Rhizobium lentis: one gene and its partner. The protein of the gene in region 2 interacts with the protein of the main gene of each other region in a pairwise test. Links are inferred from orthologs where the notes say so. Each region holds a gene or a part of one and is shown on either strand. Other genes may lie near its edges.

Region 1 (7,725 bases), 1.8 Mb from region 2 along the record:
GAGATATTCGGTATTGCGAAGCCGGTTCGCCTTTGCAAACTCCAGAAGCTTTCCTGACGTATGGAGCTGCCGGATCGTCTTATCGAGTGCCTCGGCAGTGTCCTTCTCGCCCTTTCGCACCCAAATCACGGAATCGGAGGGGAGAAGCTCGGTCGGGAAGAGAATAGTGTAGTCCTTCCACTCCTCGGGTCGATCCTCCAGCAGCAGGCCGACGGTTGCGCTGACATGAACGGCCGCAACGCAATTGCCGCCCTGCAGCGCCAGCAGCGACTCCGGCTGGCTCGGCAGGCCTTTTACCTCGGCGCCGTATTGTTCGATCAGCGGCTGGGTGAAGTTCGACCCCTGCGAAACGCAGACCGGCTTTCCCTTGAGATCCGCCCAGTCCTTCAGGCCGCTGTCCTTGCGTCCGACGGCGGCGCCGCCGCTGCGATCATACGGCGTCGGCACCCAGTCGAGCACCTTGGCGCGGTCTTCCGTGTATTGCATGTTGGCGATCAGAATGTCGACCTTGCCCTGCTGCAGAAATTGCACCCGGTTCGGGGGCGTGACGGTAACCGTTTCGAGTTTGACGCCAAGATCGTCCGCCAGCGCCTTTGCAATGTCGAGATTATATCCCTTCTGCGTTTGCGAGGTCGGATCGATATAGCCGAAGGGCGCGCCCGACAGGATAACCCCGACGGTGAGGGTGCCGCGGGCCTTGACGCGATCGAGCGTAGCATCTGCGAATGCCTGCGTTGCGGCCAGTACGGAAATCGATGCGGCTAGGAGCGCCTTCGGGAAAATACTACGTGACATGTTTTTCAGCTCCGTTTTGAAAGGAAGGTTGAGGGATCAGTGCGCTGTCCCCGAGCAATTGCTGGCTCTTTTGATTTGACTGCTATGGTCGGTATTCGCCGCGTGGAGGATTTCGGCCCGACCTCGGTCATGCCTCGTCTCCGCGCCGCTCGAAGAGATCGCTGATCGCAAGGATCATTTTTCCGCGACACGGCAACTGAACGGCTTTGAAGGGCATTTGGAAACCGATGAGAGAGAAGGAACATTCTTTCTCGGAGAAAATCATCATCGCAATGGATTTTATAGATTTTATTTTTTGAAATGTGCGGGTGTATTGGAAAATCCTGCGCACGAGATGACGCGGAGGCCAATCTCCCGGCCGCCAAAGGTTACAAAAGCGAATGCATCTCAGCTCTTAAGCGGAGAAAATGGAATGATGGCGGGCAAATTCGGGTAGCTCGAATCTGCACACCTTTCATCAGCCATTTTAACTTGGCGATCCGCTTCAGCGGGTCGCCACGAAACCTGCCGAGGCGACGAGATTGCTTGGGGCTTGCGTCCTCCTGAATTTCAGAGTCACGACCTTGAAGCCTTCAGATTCGAGTTCCGAAAGCAGATTGGGCAGCATCGTTGCCGTGCGTTTGTGGATGTCGTGCATAAGGATGATGCCGCGCCCGCGCCTGTGCAGCAGGTCCATCGTTCGCTGCGTCACCGAGACCGCCGTTCCGGCGAAATAGTCCTTGCTGTCGATATCGACATCCATGACCACCATGTCGCGCATGGCGATCGCGGCGCGCAGCCTGTGGCTCTCGGCCAGATAGGGGAAGCGGAAGAAGGAAACATCCGTCCCCGTCGCCTTGGTCACCGCCAATTCGCCCTTGATCACCTCGGCCATCGCCGCGTCGAAATCCAGCGAACTCAAATTGGCGTGGTCATAGGTGTGACTGCCGATCGTGTTGCCGTCCTCAGCGACCTTGCGGGCGAGTGCCGGATGCATCTCGGCCATTTCGCCGACCATCATGAAGGCGCCCTTGACGCCGAACTGATCGAGGATCGCCAGCACCTTGTCGGTCCGGCCGGGGATCGGGCCGTCGTCGAAGCTCAGGATCACTTCCTTGTCCTGCAGCTTGAGATCGGCAAGCGAGGAAACCTCCAGCGTCCGCCCGGCCAGATGGTGCCAGCCGCTCATGCGCGGCGTCGCATCGTCGCCAGCATAAGCAAGTTTGCGCCCCTCGGGCGCGATCACCGAGGAGGTCTTGATCGATGCATCGGGCGCGGTTTGTCGGGTGGTGCTGCAGGCGGAGAGGGCGGCCGTGAGGGCCAGGCAGGACAGAACGAAAAAGCGATACATCGAAAGGGCTCAACAAATCGGTAACGAATGTTGAGCCAACCTTTCGAATTATGGTTAATGACCGGTTGATGCAGGCAGGAATTGCGCCGTCGCGCGGCACTTCGCCGCGATTTCTCCGGGGCTGTGGCTATCCTGCCATCGCCTCTTCGTATTCGGAAGACAGCATCAGCCACTCCTCCTCGGCGGCGGCGAGTTTTGCGGCGGCCTCGCCACGCTGTTTTGCCTTTTCGGCGGCTTTGGCGGGCGTCTTCTCATAGAGAACAGGATCCGCAAGTTCCACATCAAGGGTCTGAATCTGTTTCTCCAGCTTCGCCGTCAAGGATTCGATTTCGTTGATCTTTTTCTTCAGCGGCGTCAGCGAGGCGCGCCTTTCCGCATTGAGCTTGCGCTGGTCGGCCTTCGATGTCGTCTCCTCGGCACCCTGCGGTTTCTCGTCTTTCTTCCGGCCGGAACTGACGATCAGGTCGCGGTATTCGTCCATGTCGCCTTCGAAGGTGGTGACGGTGCCGCCGCTGACGAGCCAGAGGCGGTCGACCGTCGCCTCGATCAGGTGGCGGTCGTGCGAGATCAGGATGACGGCGCCGTCATAGTCGTTCAGCGCCTCGATCAGCGCCCGCCGGCTGTCGATATCGAGGTGGTTGGTCGGTTCGTCGAGGATCAGCAGGTTCGGTGCATGAAAGGCGGCAAGCCCCATCAGCAGACGGGCCTTCTCGCCGCCGGAAAGGTCCTTGGCCGCCGTCGCCATCTTCTCGGTCGCCAGCCCCATCTGCGCGACGCGGGCGCGCACCTTGGCCTCTGCTTCGGCGGGCATCAGCCGGCGCACATGCTCCACCGCCGATTGCTCGGGGATGAGGTCGTCGAGCTGATGCTGGGCGAAGAAGCCGATCTTGAGGCCCGGCGCGAGCTTCACTTCGCCACTCTCGGGCGCCAGTCGCCCCGAGATGAATTTGGCAAAGGTCGACTTGCCGTTGCCGTTCGAGCCGAGCAGGGCGATGCGATCGTCATTGTCGATGCGCAGGTTGAGGTTTTTCAGGATCGGCTTGCCGGGTTCGTAGCCGACGGCGCCGTTCTGGATCGCCACGATCGGTGAGGCCGGCTGCTTCTCGGGCTCGGGAAAGCTGATTGGCTGAACGTGGTCTTCGATCACGGCGGCGACCGTTCCCATGCGCTCGAGCGCCTTGACGCGCGATTGCGCCTGCCGGGCCTTGGAGGCCTTGGCCTTGAAGCGGTCGATGAAGCTCTGCAGATGTTTGCGAGCCGCCTCGTTCTTGGCCTTGGCCTTCGTCTGCAGCTCGTCGGCTTCCGCCTTCTGCCGCTCGAACTGGTCGTAATTGCCGCGGTAGAAAGTGAGCTTCTTCTGGTCGAGATGCACGATGGAGTTGACCGCGTTGTTCAGGAGGTCGCGATCGTGGCTGATGATGATGACCGTGTGTGGATAGCGGCGGATATAATCCTCCAGCCACATCGTGCCTTCCAGGTCGAGATAGTTGGTCGGCTCGTCGAGCAGAAGCAGGTCCGGCTCGGCAAACAGCACGGCGGCGAGCGCCACGCGCATGCGCCATCCGCCGGAAAAGGAGGAGGCGGGGCGGGCTTGAGCCGCCTGGTCGAAGCCGAGGCCGGCGAGAATGCTCGCGGCGCGCGCCTCGGCCGAATGCGCGTCGATATCGACGAGGCGCATCTGGATTTCGGCGATGCGGTGCGGATCGTTTGCCGTATCGGCTTCGGCAAGCAGCGCCGCGCGTTCCTTGTCGGCGGCGAGCACGATCTCGATCAACGAGTCCTCGGTCCCCGGCGCTTCCTGTGCCACCTGGCCGATGCGCGCGCCCTTCGGGATCGATACCGATCCGGTCTCCGCGCTGAGATCGCCTGTTATGACGCGAAAAAGCGTCGACTTGCCCGCGCCGTTGCGCCCGACGAGCCCCGCCTTCGTGCCCGAAGGCAGCGACACGCTGGCATTGTCGAGAAGCAGGCGTCCGGCGATGCGGGCGGAAATATCGGTGATCGTGATCATGGTCGGCGTTTTGGCCGAAAGCGCGGATCAAGGCAAGAGTGATCCACCGAGACAGGTGTGCATGTCTTGTGGCCTCAACGCCCGAATGCCTGCACCGGCTGACGCCGGTTCGACTGGGCGGCAAAAAGTGCCACGCGGGCGTTGGCCTGAAGCTGTCCCGCAGTCGTCGCATCGGCGCTCAGCGCCACGCCGATCGAGATGGTCAGTCTGCCCGGATCGGCCTTGTCGGACGTCGCGAAGACGAGATTGTCTTCGACCGAGGTTCGCAGGCGCTCGGCAATCGCCATTGCATCCTGCATGCCGACATTGGAAAACAGGAAACCGAATTCATGGGCCTCGGTGCGGGCGACGAAGTCGTTCTTCTTGATGGATTTGCTGAAGAGGCCGGCGAGCTTCTTCAGCAGTTTGTTGCCGGCCTGCGTGCCGTATCTCTCGTTGAGATCGGTGAAATTGTCGATATCGACCATGATCAGCGCACTGCCGGCCGCACCTCCTTCGCGCTCGTAGAGCTCTGATATCACGCGGTTGAACGCGATGCGGTTTGCGAGCCCCGTGATCTTGTCGGCCACGGCGGCCGATTGCATCGCCGAAATGCCGCGCTCCAACACTTCCAGCGCCTTGATGTCTTCCTGAAGCCTGGCGCCGATGTCCATCTCCGCCGACAGCACCGCCGTCAGCGAGGCTGAGAGGTAGTCGATCTCGCCGATGAAGGCGACAAGGCTCTGGTCCTCATGTCCGGACACGGATTTCAGGATCGTGCCGCAGGCGCGCGCAAATGCATCTTTGTGCCTGAGGCCTTCGGCAAGCCGCTCCGCAATCTCGCGCAGCATCCGGCTCGCCTCGTTCCGCGAGGTTTCGCCGGCCAGTCCGCAATGGCCGACGAGGCGGTATTTCAGCCCGAGTTCGTCGAGCATCGCCTGTTGCGGCTGAGGTCCAAGTGCGGCGATATCCTGAGCAAGGCCCGGATTGAGCCCGATGATCGCCTCGTGGAAGAGTTCGTAATTGCGCGGCAGCGCGGCGACGTTCAATCGCGCCATATGCTGGGCGATCCTCTGAATGTCGGCCATCGGCGCCGAGCGCGCGGCCTCGCGCGGCACCAGTGCGTTTCCATTCTGCATGATGATCCCTCGCGGCCCGGCCTTTTCACTCACCTTCCGCTATGCGCGCAAGTTTTTAAAAGAGGCTGAATTTGCAAAAGGGATGCGCCGGATTGGCGACGGAAACCGGCAAAGGCGGTTAATTCAGTCTTGATGGAGGCTGCTGCCTCACATCCACTCGCGGCCTTCGGTGCGTAGGAAGTAAAGAAGGTCCAGCTGAAGGCTCGGTTTGCCGAGTGCCGTCAGCGTCATATGGCATTGGCCGCGATGATGGGTCTGGTGGTTGAAAAAATGCGCGAGTGCCGGTGCCAACGGCTGGGTAATCTCGGTCGGCTGTACAACCGTGACATAGGTGAAGTTGGCTGCAAGCGCCGCCTCATCAAGCCGGTCCGTCCAGGCAGTGATCCGCTGGTCCTCGGCCTTGCGGGCTGCGGCCAGCGCATCCAGTTCGTCAAAGAGGATGGCATCGAGTGTCGTCGGCGCTTCGCCGGTGCCGGTAAAGCGCTTCATCCATATGCGGTCGGCGACGAGCAGATGATTGAGCGTGCGATGAAGCGAACCGAAGAAGGCGCCGCGATCGCTGCGGAATTCCGCATCGCTGAGTTCGGCGGCGGCCGCATAGACCTGGGCATTGGCCCAGCGGTTGTAGGCGGCGAACATTCTGTAATGTCGAAGCATCTGGTCCCCCCTGGTCGTCGCAGCAGTCTAGCCCGGTTTGCCTGCAAATCGCAGTGATGCGCCCATGAAATTTCCTGATTTGATCGCAGACGCTTTCTGTCGTCGAATGGATGGAGCCGTGATTTCGAAAGGACTGTTATGACGAGAGCCCTCTATTCCCTCTGCGGCGCCGACGAACGGCGCTTCTTTTCGCCCCATTGCTGGAAGGCGGTGATGGCGCTGGCGCATAAGGGACTCGATTTCGAGGAAATCCCGACGACCTACGCCCGCATCCGCGAGATCGGCGGCGGCGTGTCCTCGACCGTGCCGGTGCTCGACGACAACGGCCGGCTGGTCTCGGACAGTTTCGACATCGCCCTTTATCTGGAAGAGACTTATCCCGAGCGTCCGTCGCTGTTCGGCGGCGAAGGCGGCAAGGCGCTGTCGCGCATGGTGGAAGGCTATTCGCAGATGATCATCCATCCGGCGATTATGCGCATCGCCCTTCTCGATATCCATGCCATCCTCGACGAGGGCGATAAGGCCTATTTTCGGCAAAGCCGCGAGGTCAGGCTCGGTAAACCGCTGGAAGTGTTTGCCGCCGACAGCGAGGCGGAGAAGGCTGCCTTCGGCACCAAGCTGGAGCCGCTCCGGCATATGCTGAAGTTCCAGCCCTTCATCGGCGGCCAGGGGCCGCTCTTTGCCGACTATATCGTGTTCGGCGCGCTGCAATGGCTGCGAGTCTCCGCCGGTCTCGCCATGCTGGCCGCCGACGATCCTGTCATCGCCTGGTTCGAACGCTGCCTCGATCTCCACGAAAGCCGCGGCCGGACTGTGACAGCGGCGTGAAATTGCCGCCGGCCTCTTGTTTTCGGGCGTTGGGGCGGGTAAAGACCGCCCACTTTTCCCGAGAAAACAGAGGATTTGACTATGGCGATTGAACGCACCTTCTCGATGATCAAGCCTGACGCAACCAAGCGCAACCTGACGGGCGCCATCACCAAGATGCTCGAAGATGCCGGCCTGCGCGTCGTCGCCTCCAAGCGCGTCTGGATGAGCCGTCGCGAAGCCGAAGGCTTTTACGCCGTTCACAAGGATCGCCCCTTCTTCGGCGAACTCGTTGAAGGCATGACCTCCGGCCCGACCGTCGTCCAGGTTCTGGAAGGTGAGGGCGCGATCCTCAAGAACCGCGAGATCATGGGCGCGACCAACCCGGCAAACGCCGCCGAAGGCACGATTCGCAAGGTTCACGCTTTGTCGATCGGCGAAAACTCCGTTCACGGCTCCGACGCTCCGGAAACGGCTGCCCAGGAAATCAAGTACTGGTTCTCCGATACCGAAATCGTCGGCTGAAGCCAAGCTTCGGCATTGGCTTGCAATGCTTTGAATTGACTCTCGAAAGCCGGGGCATGCTCCGGCTTTTCCTATTGTGCGCTTTTTCTATGCCGGGCATTTATCGGTGTTCGAGAAATCGACGCTGCCGTCGGGCTTGAAGACCTCGGGGTTCTTTTCGTAGAGCGCGCCGACGACGAGCGGTTTGCTCGGCAGCACAGTCTGGTCGAGGTCGGAGCGGAACTCAATCTTCAATTCCTGCAGCACCTTGCCGTCCTTGTCGACCAGCCGGACATTCACCGTATAGGGGCGGTCCTTGCGCACGCAGTGCAGGTTTTGGCTCTGCAGCGCGATCTTGTCGTCGATCGGATAGATCTTCTGGTTCAGCACCAGCGGGGCGCCGCCTTGCGGGTTTTCGAACTCGGCTATGATCGCAGAGCCGTCGGGGATTGGCCCCGTCTTCTTCAGCGTCAGCAAATAGGTGGCGCTCGCTACCCTATAGT
Region 2 (8,287 bases):
CTCGTCAACAAAGACACCAAGGTCCTCGTTCAGGGTCTGACCGGCAAGACCGGCACGTTCCACACCGAACAGGCGCTCGCCTATTACGGCACCCAGATGGTCGGCGGTATCCACCCGAAGAAGGGCGGCGAAACCTGGACCGGCGCCAAGGGCGAAAGCCTGCCGATCTTTGCGACCGTGGCCGAAGGCAAGGAAAAGACCGGCGCCGACGCGACCGTCATCTACGTTCCGCCGGCAGGCGCCGCCGACGCCATCATCGAGGCGATCGACGCCGAGATCCCGTTCATCACCTGCATCACCGAAGGCATCCCGGTCATGGACATGGTGCGCGTCAAGGCTCGCCTCGACCGCTCCAGCTCGCGTCTGCTCGGGCCCAACTGCCCGGGCATCCTGACGCCGGAAGAATGCAAGATCGGCATCATGCCGGGCTCGATCTTCCGCAAGGGTTCGGTCGGTATCGTTTCCCGCTCGGGCACGCTGACCTACGAAGCCGTCTTCCAGACCTCCAATGAAGGGCTCGGCCAGACGACGGCCGTCGGCATCGGCGGCGACCCGGTCAAGGGCACCGAGTTCATCGACGTGCTCGAGATGTTCCTGGCCGACGAAGCCACGCAGTCGATCATCATGATCGGCGAAATCGGCGGCTCGGCTGAAGAAGATGCGGCTCAGTTCCTCAAGGACGAAGCCAAGAAGGGCCGCAAGAAGCCGATGGCCGGCTTCATCGCCGGCCGTACCGCACCGAAGGGCCGCACCATGGGCCATGCCGGCGCTGTCGTCTCCGGCGGCAAGGGCGACGCGGAATCGAAGATCGCGGCGATGGAATCGGCAGGCATCAAGGTGTCGCCGTCGCCGGCCCGCCTCGGCAAGACGCTGGTTGAAGTCCTCAAGGGCTGAAGCCACTTTACAGGCCGGGCGGAGGAACGGCATCTGCGCCTTCCGCCCGGTTCGAAAACATCAGACCAGCAGATGCGCCGCGGACAGGCGGCGAACGGAATGCGGCAGCCGGCGATCAATCCGGCAAAATCATCACAGTCAGGAGGCGGACGGAAGCGTTCGCATATCACCATGGCACGGCAAGAAGCCAACGAGCAGTTTCAGATCACCTCGTTTCTGGATGGCGCCAACGCGGCCTATATCGAGCAGCTCTATGCGCGCTACGAAGAGGATCCGGCGTCGGTGGATGATCAGTGGCGCACTTTCTTCAAGGCGCTGGAAGACGATCCTGCCGATGTGAAGAAGGCGGCCAAGGGTGCTTCCTGGCGCAAGAAGAACTGGCCGCTGCAGGCCGGCGGCGATCTGGTGTCGGCGCTCGACGGTGACTGGGGCATCGTCGAGAAGGTGATCGAGACCAAGGTGAAGGCGAAGGCCGCCGCCGAGGGCAAGCCCGCCGATGGCACCGACGTGCTGCAGGCGACGCGCGATTCCGTTCGCGCCATCATGATGATCCGCGCCTACCGCATGCGCGGCCATCTGCATGCCAAGCTCGATCCGCTCGGCATCGCCGCGGCCGTCGACGACTATCGCGAGCTTTCGCCGGAAAATTACGGCTTCACATCAGCCGATTACGATCGCAAAATCTTCATCGACAACGTGCTCGGCCTGGAATACGCGACCCTCAGGGAAATGATCGAGATCCTCGAGCGCACCTACTGTTCGACGCTCGGCGTTGAATTCATGCACATCTCCAATCCTGAGGAGAAGGCCTGGATCCAGGAGCGCATTGAAGGCCCTGACAAGGGCGTGGCGTTCTCCGCTGAAGGTAAGAAGGCGATCCTTGCGAAGCTCGTCGAAGCCGAAGGTTACGAGCAGTTCCTCGACGTCAAGTTCAAGGGCACCAAGCGCTTCGGCCTCGATGGCGGTGAATCGCTGATCCCGGCGCTCGAACAGATCCTGAAGCGCGGCGGCCATCTCGGCCTCAAGGAAGCCGTGTTCGGCATGGCCCATCGCGGCCGCCTGAACGTGCTCTCCCAGGTCATGGGCAAGCCGCACCGCGCCATCTTCCACGAATTCAAGGGCGGCTCCTACGCACCCGATGAAGTCGAAGGCTCCGGCGACGTCAAGTACCATCTCGGTGCATCCTCCGACCGTGAATTCGATGGCAACAAGGTGCACGTTTCGCTGACCGCGAACCCCTCGCATCTCGAAATCGTCGATCCCGTCGTCATGGGCAAGGCCCGCGCCAAGCAGGATATGAGCGCCACCGTCTGGGACGGCGACATCATTCCGCTCTCCGAACGCGCAAAGGTTCTGCCGCTCCTGATCCACGGCGACGCGGCCTTTGCCGGCCAGGGCGTCATTGCTGAAATACTCGGCCTGTCCGGTCTGCGCGGCCACCGTGTTGCCGGCACCATGCACGTCATCATCAACAACCAGATCGGCTTTACGACGAACCCTGCCTTTTCGCGCTCGTCGCCCTATCCGTCCGACGTCGCCAAGATGATCGAAGCCCCGATCCTGCACGTCAACGGCGACGATCCGGAAGCCGTGGTTTATGCGGCCAAGATCGCCACCGAATTCCGCATGAAGTTCCACAAGCCTGTGGTGCTCGACATGTTCTGCTATCGCCGCTACGGCCACAATGAAGGCGACGAGCCGTCCTTCACGCAGCCGAAGATGTACAAGGTCATTCGCGGCCACAAGACGGTGCTGCAGCTCTATGCCGAGCGCCTCGTTGCCGAAGGCCTGCTCACCGACGGCGAAGTCGAGAAGATGAAGGCCGATTGGCGCGCGCATCTCGAGCAGGAGTTCGATGCGGGCCAGCACTACAAGCCGAACAAGGCCGACTGGCTTGATGGTGAATGGTCGGGCCTGCGCACCGCCGACAATGCCGACGAGCAGCGCCGCGGCAAGACCGCTATGCCGATGAAGACGCTGAAGGAGATCGGCCGCAAACTCTCGGAGATCCCGGCTGGCTTCAATGCGCACCGCACGATCCAGCGTTTCATGGAAAACCGCGCCAACATGATCGCCAGCGGCGAGGGCATCGACTGGGCGATGGCCGAAGCGCTGGCTTTCGGTTCGCTCGTCGTCGAAGGCCACAAGATCCGCCTGTCCGGTCAGGACTGCGAACGCGGCACCTTCTCGCAGCGTCATTCGGTCCTCTACGATCAGGAAACCGAAGAGCGCTACATTCCGCTCGCCAATCTTGCGCCGACGCAGGCCCGTTACGAAGTCATCAACTCGATGCTTTCGGAAGAAGCCGTTCTCGGCTTCGAATACGGCTATTCGCTGGCCCGCCCGAACGCGCTGACGCTCTGGGAGGCGCAGTTCGGCGATTTCGCCAACGGCGCGCAGGTGGTGTTCGACCAGTTCATCTCGTCGGGCGAACGCAAGTGGCTGCGCATGTCCGGCCTCGTCTGCCTGCTGCCGCACGGTTATGAGGGTCAGGGGCCGGAGCACTCCTCGGCTCGCCTGGAACGTTTCCTGCAGCTCTGTGCGGAAGACAACATGCAGGTCGCCAACGTCACGACGCCGGCGAACTACTTCCACATCCTGCGCCGGCAGCTGAAGCGCGACTTCCGCAAGCCGCTGATCCTGATGACGCCGAAGTCGCTGCTGCGCCACAAGCGGGCCGTCTCCACGCTTGCCGAACTGGCCGGCGAATCGGCTTTCCATCGCCTGCTGTGGGACGATGCCGAGGTGATCAAGGACGGCCCGATCAAGCTGCAGAAGGACAACAAGATCCGCCGCGTCGTCATGTGCTCCGGCAAGGTCTATTACGATCTTCTCGAAGAGCGCGAAAAGCGCGGTATCGACGACATCTATCTCCTGCGCGTCGAACAGCTCTATCCGTTCCCGGCAAAGGCGCTCATCAACGAGCTGTCGCGATTCCGCAATGCCGAGATGGTCTGGTGCCAGGAAGAGCCGAAGAACATGGGCGCATGGTCGTTCATCGACCCGTTCCTCGAATGGGTGCTTGCCCATATCGATGCGAAATACCAGCGCGTCCGTTACACCGGCCGCCCGGCTGCCGCTTCGCCGGCGACGGGCCTGATGTCGAAACATCTGTCGCAGCTCGCCGCGTTCCTCGAGGATGCACTGGGCGGTTAAGGCAAGGGGGGCGCAATGGCTTATTTCTTTCTGAGACTGCTGCCGCCGCGCCCAACTTTTCCGCATGACGGAACGGGGGAGGAAATGGCGGCGATGAAACGCCATGTCGAATACTGGCATCGGCACGCCCTTGCGGGATCGGCAATCATCGTCGGCCCCGTATTCGAGGGTGAAGGCGCCTTCGGCATGGCAGTCGTCGAGGTCGAGGATCGGGCGGCGGCGCAGGCTCTTGCCGACGGCGATCCGATCGTCACTTCCGGCTTCGGTTTCCGCTTCGATGTCTTGCCGATGCCCTCGATCATTTTGCGGCCGCCCGCCGTCTGAAACGCATAAACGAAAACACACGAAATCAGGATTTGAATAATGGCCACAGAAATCCGCGTTCCAACTCTCGGTGAATCCGTCAGCGAGGCAACCGTCGGCACCTGGTTCAAGAAGGTCGGCGACGCCATCAAGGCCGATGAGCCAATTCTGGAGCTCGAAACCGACAAGGTGACCATCGAAGTTCCCGCCCCCACCTCCGGCACGCTCTCGGAAATCGTCGCTGCCGCCGGTGAAACAGTCGGCCTCGGCGCATTGCTCGGCCAGATCGCCGAAGGTGCAGCCGCCGCCGCCGCTCCGGCTGCCGCTGCACCGGCCGCCGCTCCCGCCCAGCCGGCTCCGGCCGCTGCCGCCCAGCCGGCTGCCGTCGCTGCTGCGTCGTCGAGCGCCTCCGTCTCCACTATGCCGCCGGCCCCGGCGGCCTCGAAGATGCTTGCCGAAAACAACCTTTCCGCCGATCAGGTCGACGGCAGCGGCAAGCGCGGGCAGGTGCTGAAGGGCGATGTCATTGCCGCCGTCGCCAGGGGTATTTCCGCTCCGGCAGCCGCACCCGCTGCAGCGCCTGTGGCTGCACGCGGCCCGTCGACGGTCGAGGACGCCTCCCGCGAAGAGCGCGTGAAGATGACGCGCCTGCGCCAGACGATTGCCAAGCGCCTCAAGGACGCGCAGAACACTGCCGCCATGCTGACCACCTATAACGAGGTGGACATGAAGGCGGTCATGGACCTGCGCAACAAGTACAAGGACGTTTTCGAGAAGAAGCACGGCGTCAAGCTCGGCTTCATGGGCTTCTTCACCAAGGCCGTGACGCATGCCCTCAAGGAACTTCCGGCTGTTAATGCCGAGATCGACGGCACCGACATCATCTACAAGAACTACTGCCATATCGGCGTCGCCGTCGGTACCGACAAGGGCCTGGTGGTTCCGATCGTGCGTGACGCCGACCAGATGTCGATCGCCGAGATCGAAAAGGAAATCGGCCGCCTCGGCAAGGCAGCCCGCGACGGCCAGCTTTCGATGGCCGACATGCAGGGCGGCACCTTCACCATCTCGAATGGCGGCGTCTACGGCTCGCTGATGTCGTCGCCCATCCTCAACGCCCCGCAGTCCGGCATCCTCGGCATGCACAAGATCCAGGAGCGGCCGGTCGCGATCGGCGGCCAGGTGGTCATCCGCCCGATGATGTATCTGGCACTGTCCTACGATCACCGCATCGTCGACGGCAAGGAAGCGGTCACCTTCCTCGTGCGCGTCAAGGAGAGCCTCGAGGATCCGGAACGTCTGGTTCTCGATCTCTAAGGGAGCTTTCGATGCGGAACCGGATCATGCAAGCGGCGCGCCTCCTTCTTTGCGCTGCCGCAGCGCATGCCCCGGTCTCCGTCGCGGCCGCCGGCTGGGATGTCAGCAAAGCGAGCAGTAATTTCGAGCTGGTCGCGCTCGGCGACACCGAGCTCTCGGGACGGTCGATCGGCGTGATCCACATGGGCAAGGTGGAACTGACCTCGGGTCGCATCGTCGCGGCCGATCCGCTCGCCCAGCCGGATCGTCCGGCCCTCGCAAAGACGGTCGCACCGGGGGAATACCCGGTCACGCTCTACCAGGCCTTCGGGCGCATTGCCGCCGCCGGCATGCGCTTTGCCGAGGGTAAGCCGGATCACTGGGAGCTTGCCGTCCTGCCCGGCCAGGATCCGGCGACGCTGAAGGACGGCGAGATCTTCGGCTATCCCGTCGATGCCGGCGTCGGCTGCTACATGGATGCCGATACGCTGGCGCGGATCGACGAGCGTCAAGCGCAGGTCCAGGCGCAGAAACCGGATGCCGACATCAATTATTACGACGACGTGCTGGCTTCGGACCTCGATGCCAACAAGGGCCACTATGCGCTGCACCGGCCGGTCGCCGGCAAGAAGGGCAATGTTGCGGTGTTCTGGAGCGGCTGGGGCGATGGGTTCTATCCGGTCTTCTGGGGGCTCGACAAGGATGGCAGGCCGCTGGTGCTGCTGACGGATTTCGGCGTGGTCAAGAATGCCGACGGGCGGAGAGAGCCGACGGGACAATGAGCACAGGAATCGGCATCGTGACAGGACGGAAGGGCGTGGCCGCAATCGCAATCGCGACGTTTTTCGCCATGCCTGCTGTCACCTTCGGCGCCGAGTGCAAGCAGGAACGGGCCGTCTACGTCGACCGCGACGGCGCCTACGAACTGCGCTTCGCGCCGCTGAATTCTCCCTCGGCTGCCGCCAGCAACCAGTTCAAGATCAGCGCGCTCAAGACATCCGTCATCATGGAAGGTTATGTCATGCCATCGGAAGATCCGGTGCGCGCGATCGGCATCCTGATGTTCAACTGCCCCGAGGGCGACGCGACCGGTGCCGATCTCGACGCCTGCACGGTGTGGCAGGGCGCCGTCTATGGCATGAATGCCAAAGGCGAGATCGACAATCTGCAGCCGGAAGGCGCAGAGGCCGCCGAAAAGCTCATGCTTCCCGGCCTCGGTCCCGCCATTCGCGAATCGAGCGCCTGGGGCAATGGCAAGGCTTCCGTGGCGCCCTGGGATGTGTTGACCTTGAAGGAGTGCGCGACATGAGTGATGCACCTGTTCTTCTCGTGACCGGCGGAAGCCGGGGCATCGGCGCCGCCGTCGCGCGGCTCGCCGCGCGCCAGGGCTGGCGCGTCGCGGTAAATTACGCTTCGAGCCGAAAGGCGGCGGAGGCCGTCGTCACGGCGATCACCGAGGCCGGCGGCGAAGCGGTGGCGATCGAGGGAGACGTCGGCAAGGCTTCCGATATCATCTCGATGTTTGCTGCCGTCGATCGCCATTTCGGCCGGCTGGACGGGCTCGTCAACAACGCTGGTGTCGTCGACTTTCCGCAGCGGGTCGACGAGATGTCGGCGGAGCGGATCGAACGAATGCTGCGCATCAATGTGACCGGCTCTATCCTTTGTGCGGGAGAAGCCGTGCGTCGCATGTCGAGCCGACATGGCGGGCGGGGCGGGGCGATCGTCAATGTCTCTTCGATGGCGGCGGTTCTGGGTTCAGCGGCGCAGTATGTCGACTATGCCGCCTCGAAGGCGGCCATCGATACGCTGACGATCGGACTTGCGCGCGAGGTCGCTGCCGAGGGCATCCGCGTCAATGCCATCCGCCCCGGCATCATCGAAACCGACCTGCATGCCTCGGGCGGGCTGCCGGACCGGGCGCGCGAGATGGCATCATCGATCCCGATGCAGCGCGCGGGGACTGCCGAGGAGGTGGCGGACGCGATCCTCTATCTCCTGTCTTCTTCCGCCTCTTATGTCACGGGAACAATCCTCAACGTGAGCGGCGGCCGCTAGAGCGACAGGACGAAACACAGCAATGTCTTACATGTTCGAATTTCTCGGCCTGATGGCCGTCTTCTCGATCTTCATTGTCGCGCCGGGCGCCGATTTTGCTGTCATTCTGCGCCAGAGCATCGTTCATGGGCGCCGTGCCGCCATTATGCCCGGGCTCGGCATGGGCATCTCGCTGCTCTTCCATGTCAGCTATACGATCCTCGGCCTCGGACTCATCGTGTCGCAATCACTGATGCTGTTTGCGACGATCAAATGGGCGGGCGTCGCCTATCTCGTTTATCTCGGCATCAACTCGTTCCGCGAGCCGGGCTTCAAAGTGCGCGAGATCGAGGTGGCGGCCGAAAGGCGCCAGCCGGTCTCGGTGCTGAAATGCCTTGGCATGGGCTTCATCACCAATGCGCTGAACCCGAAGCCGGTGCTGTTCTTCCTGTCCCTGTTTTCGACGCTGGTGCATCACGACACCCCGGCGCTGATCCAATTCTCCTACGGCATCGGCATGGCGACGGCGCTCGTCGCCTGGTTTGCCGGCGTCTCCTATTTCTTCACGGTCAAGGCGATCCGTGACCGCTTCATCGCCAGC

Evidence for each region.
Region 1: the proteins of J0663_RS07410 (region 2) and J0663_RS16275 interact in binary tests that used the Escherichia coli proteins (3 or more experiments, as listed by UniProt). The link is inferred for Rhizobium lentis from one-to-one orthologs.

Annotation. Positions count from the first base shown.
Region 1 is NZ_CP071454.1:3,389,433-3,397,157, forward strand. Bases 1,695-4,629 are described here. They hold J0663_RS16275 (ABC-F family ATP-binding cassette domain-containing protein), read right to left. Parts: upstream 4,137-4,629; coding sequence 2,253-4,136; downstream 1,695-2,252. Other genes in these bases: J0663_RS16270 (polysaccharide deacetylase family protein), read right to left, coding at 1,695-2,125; J0663_RS16280 (GGDEF domain-containing protein), read right to left, coding at 4,211-4,629. In the rest of the region: J0663_RS16265 (transporter substrate-binding domain-containing protein), read right to left, coding at 1-795; more of J0663_RS16270, read right to left, coding at 1,280-1,694; more of J0663_RS16280, read right to left, coding at 4,630-5,254; J0663_RS16285 (DinB family protein), read right to left, coding at 5,402-5,911; J0663_RS16290 (glutathione S-transferase family protein), read left to right, coding at 6,050-6,739; ndk (nucleoside-diphosphate kinase), read left to right, coding at 6,821-7,243; J0663_RS16300 (hypothetical protein), read right to left, coding at 7,331-7,725. UniProt on the Escherichia coli protein: Genetic data indicate it may be involved in ribosome assembly or function.
Region 2 is NZ_CP071454.1:1,539,992-1,548,278, reverse strand. Bases 754-4,250 are described here. They hold J0663_RS07410 (2-oxoglutarate dehydrogenase E1 component), read left to right. Parts: upstream 754-1,065; coding sequence 1,066-4,050; downstream 4,051-4,250. Other genes in these bases: J0663_RS07405 (YciI family protein), read left to right, coding at 4,066-4,250; sucD (succinate--CoA ligase subunit alpha), read left to right, coding at 754-894. In the rest of the region: more of sucD, read left to right, coding at 1-753; more of J0663_RS07405, read left to right, coding at 4,251-4,374; odhB (2-oxoglutarate dehydrogenase complex dihydrolipoyllysine-residue succinyltransferase), read left to right, coding at 4,414-5,670; J0663_RS07395 (DUF4241 domain-containing protein), read left to right, coding at 5,682-6,431; J0663_RS07390 (hypothetical protein), read left to right, coding at 6,428-6,958; J0663_RS07385 (SDR family oxidoreductase), read left to right, coding at 6,955-7,707; J0663_RS07380 (LysE family transporter), read left to right, coding at 7,730-8,287. UniProt on the Escherichia coli protein: E1 component of the 2-oxoglutarate dehydrogenase (OGDH) complex which catalyzes the decarboxylation of 2-oxoglutarate, the first step in the conversion of 2-oxoglutarate to succinyl-CoA and CO(2).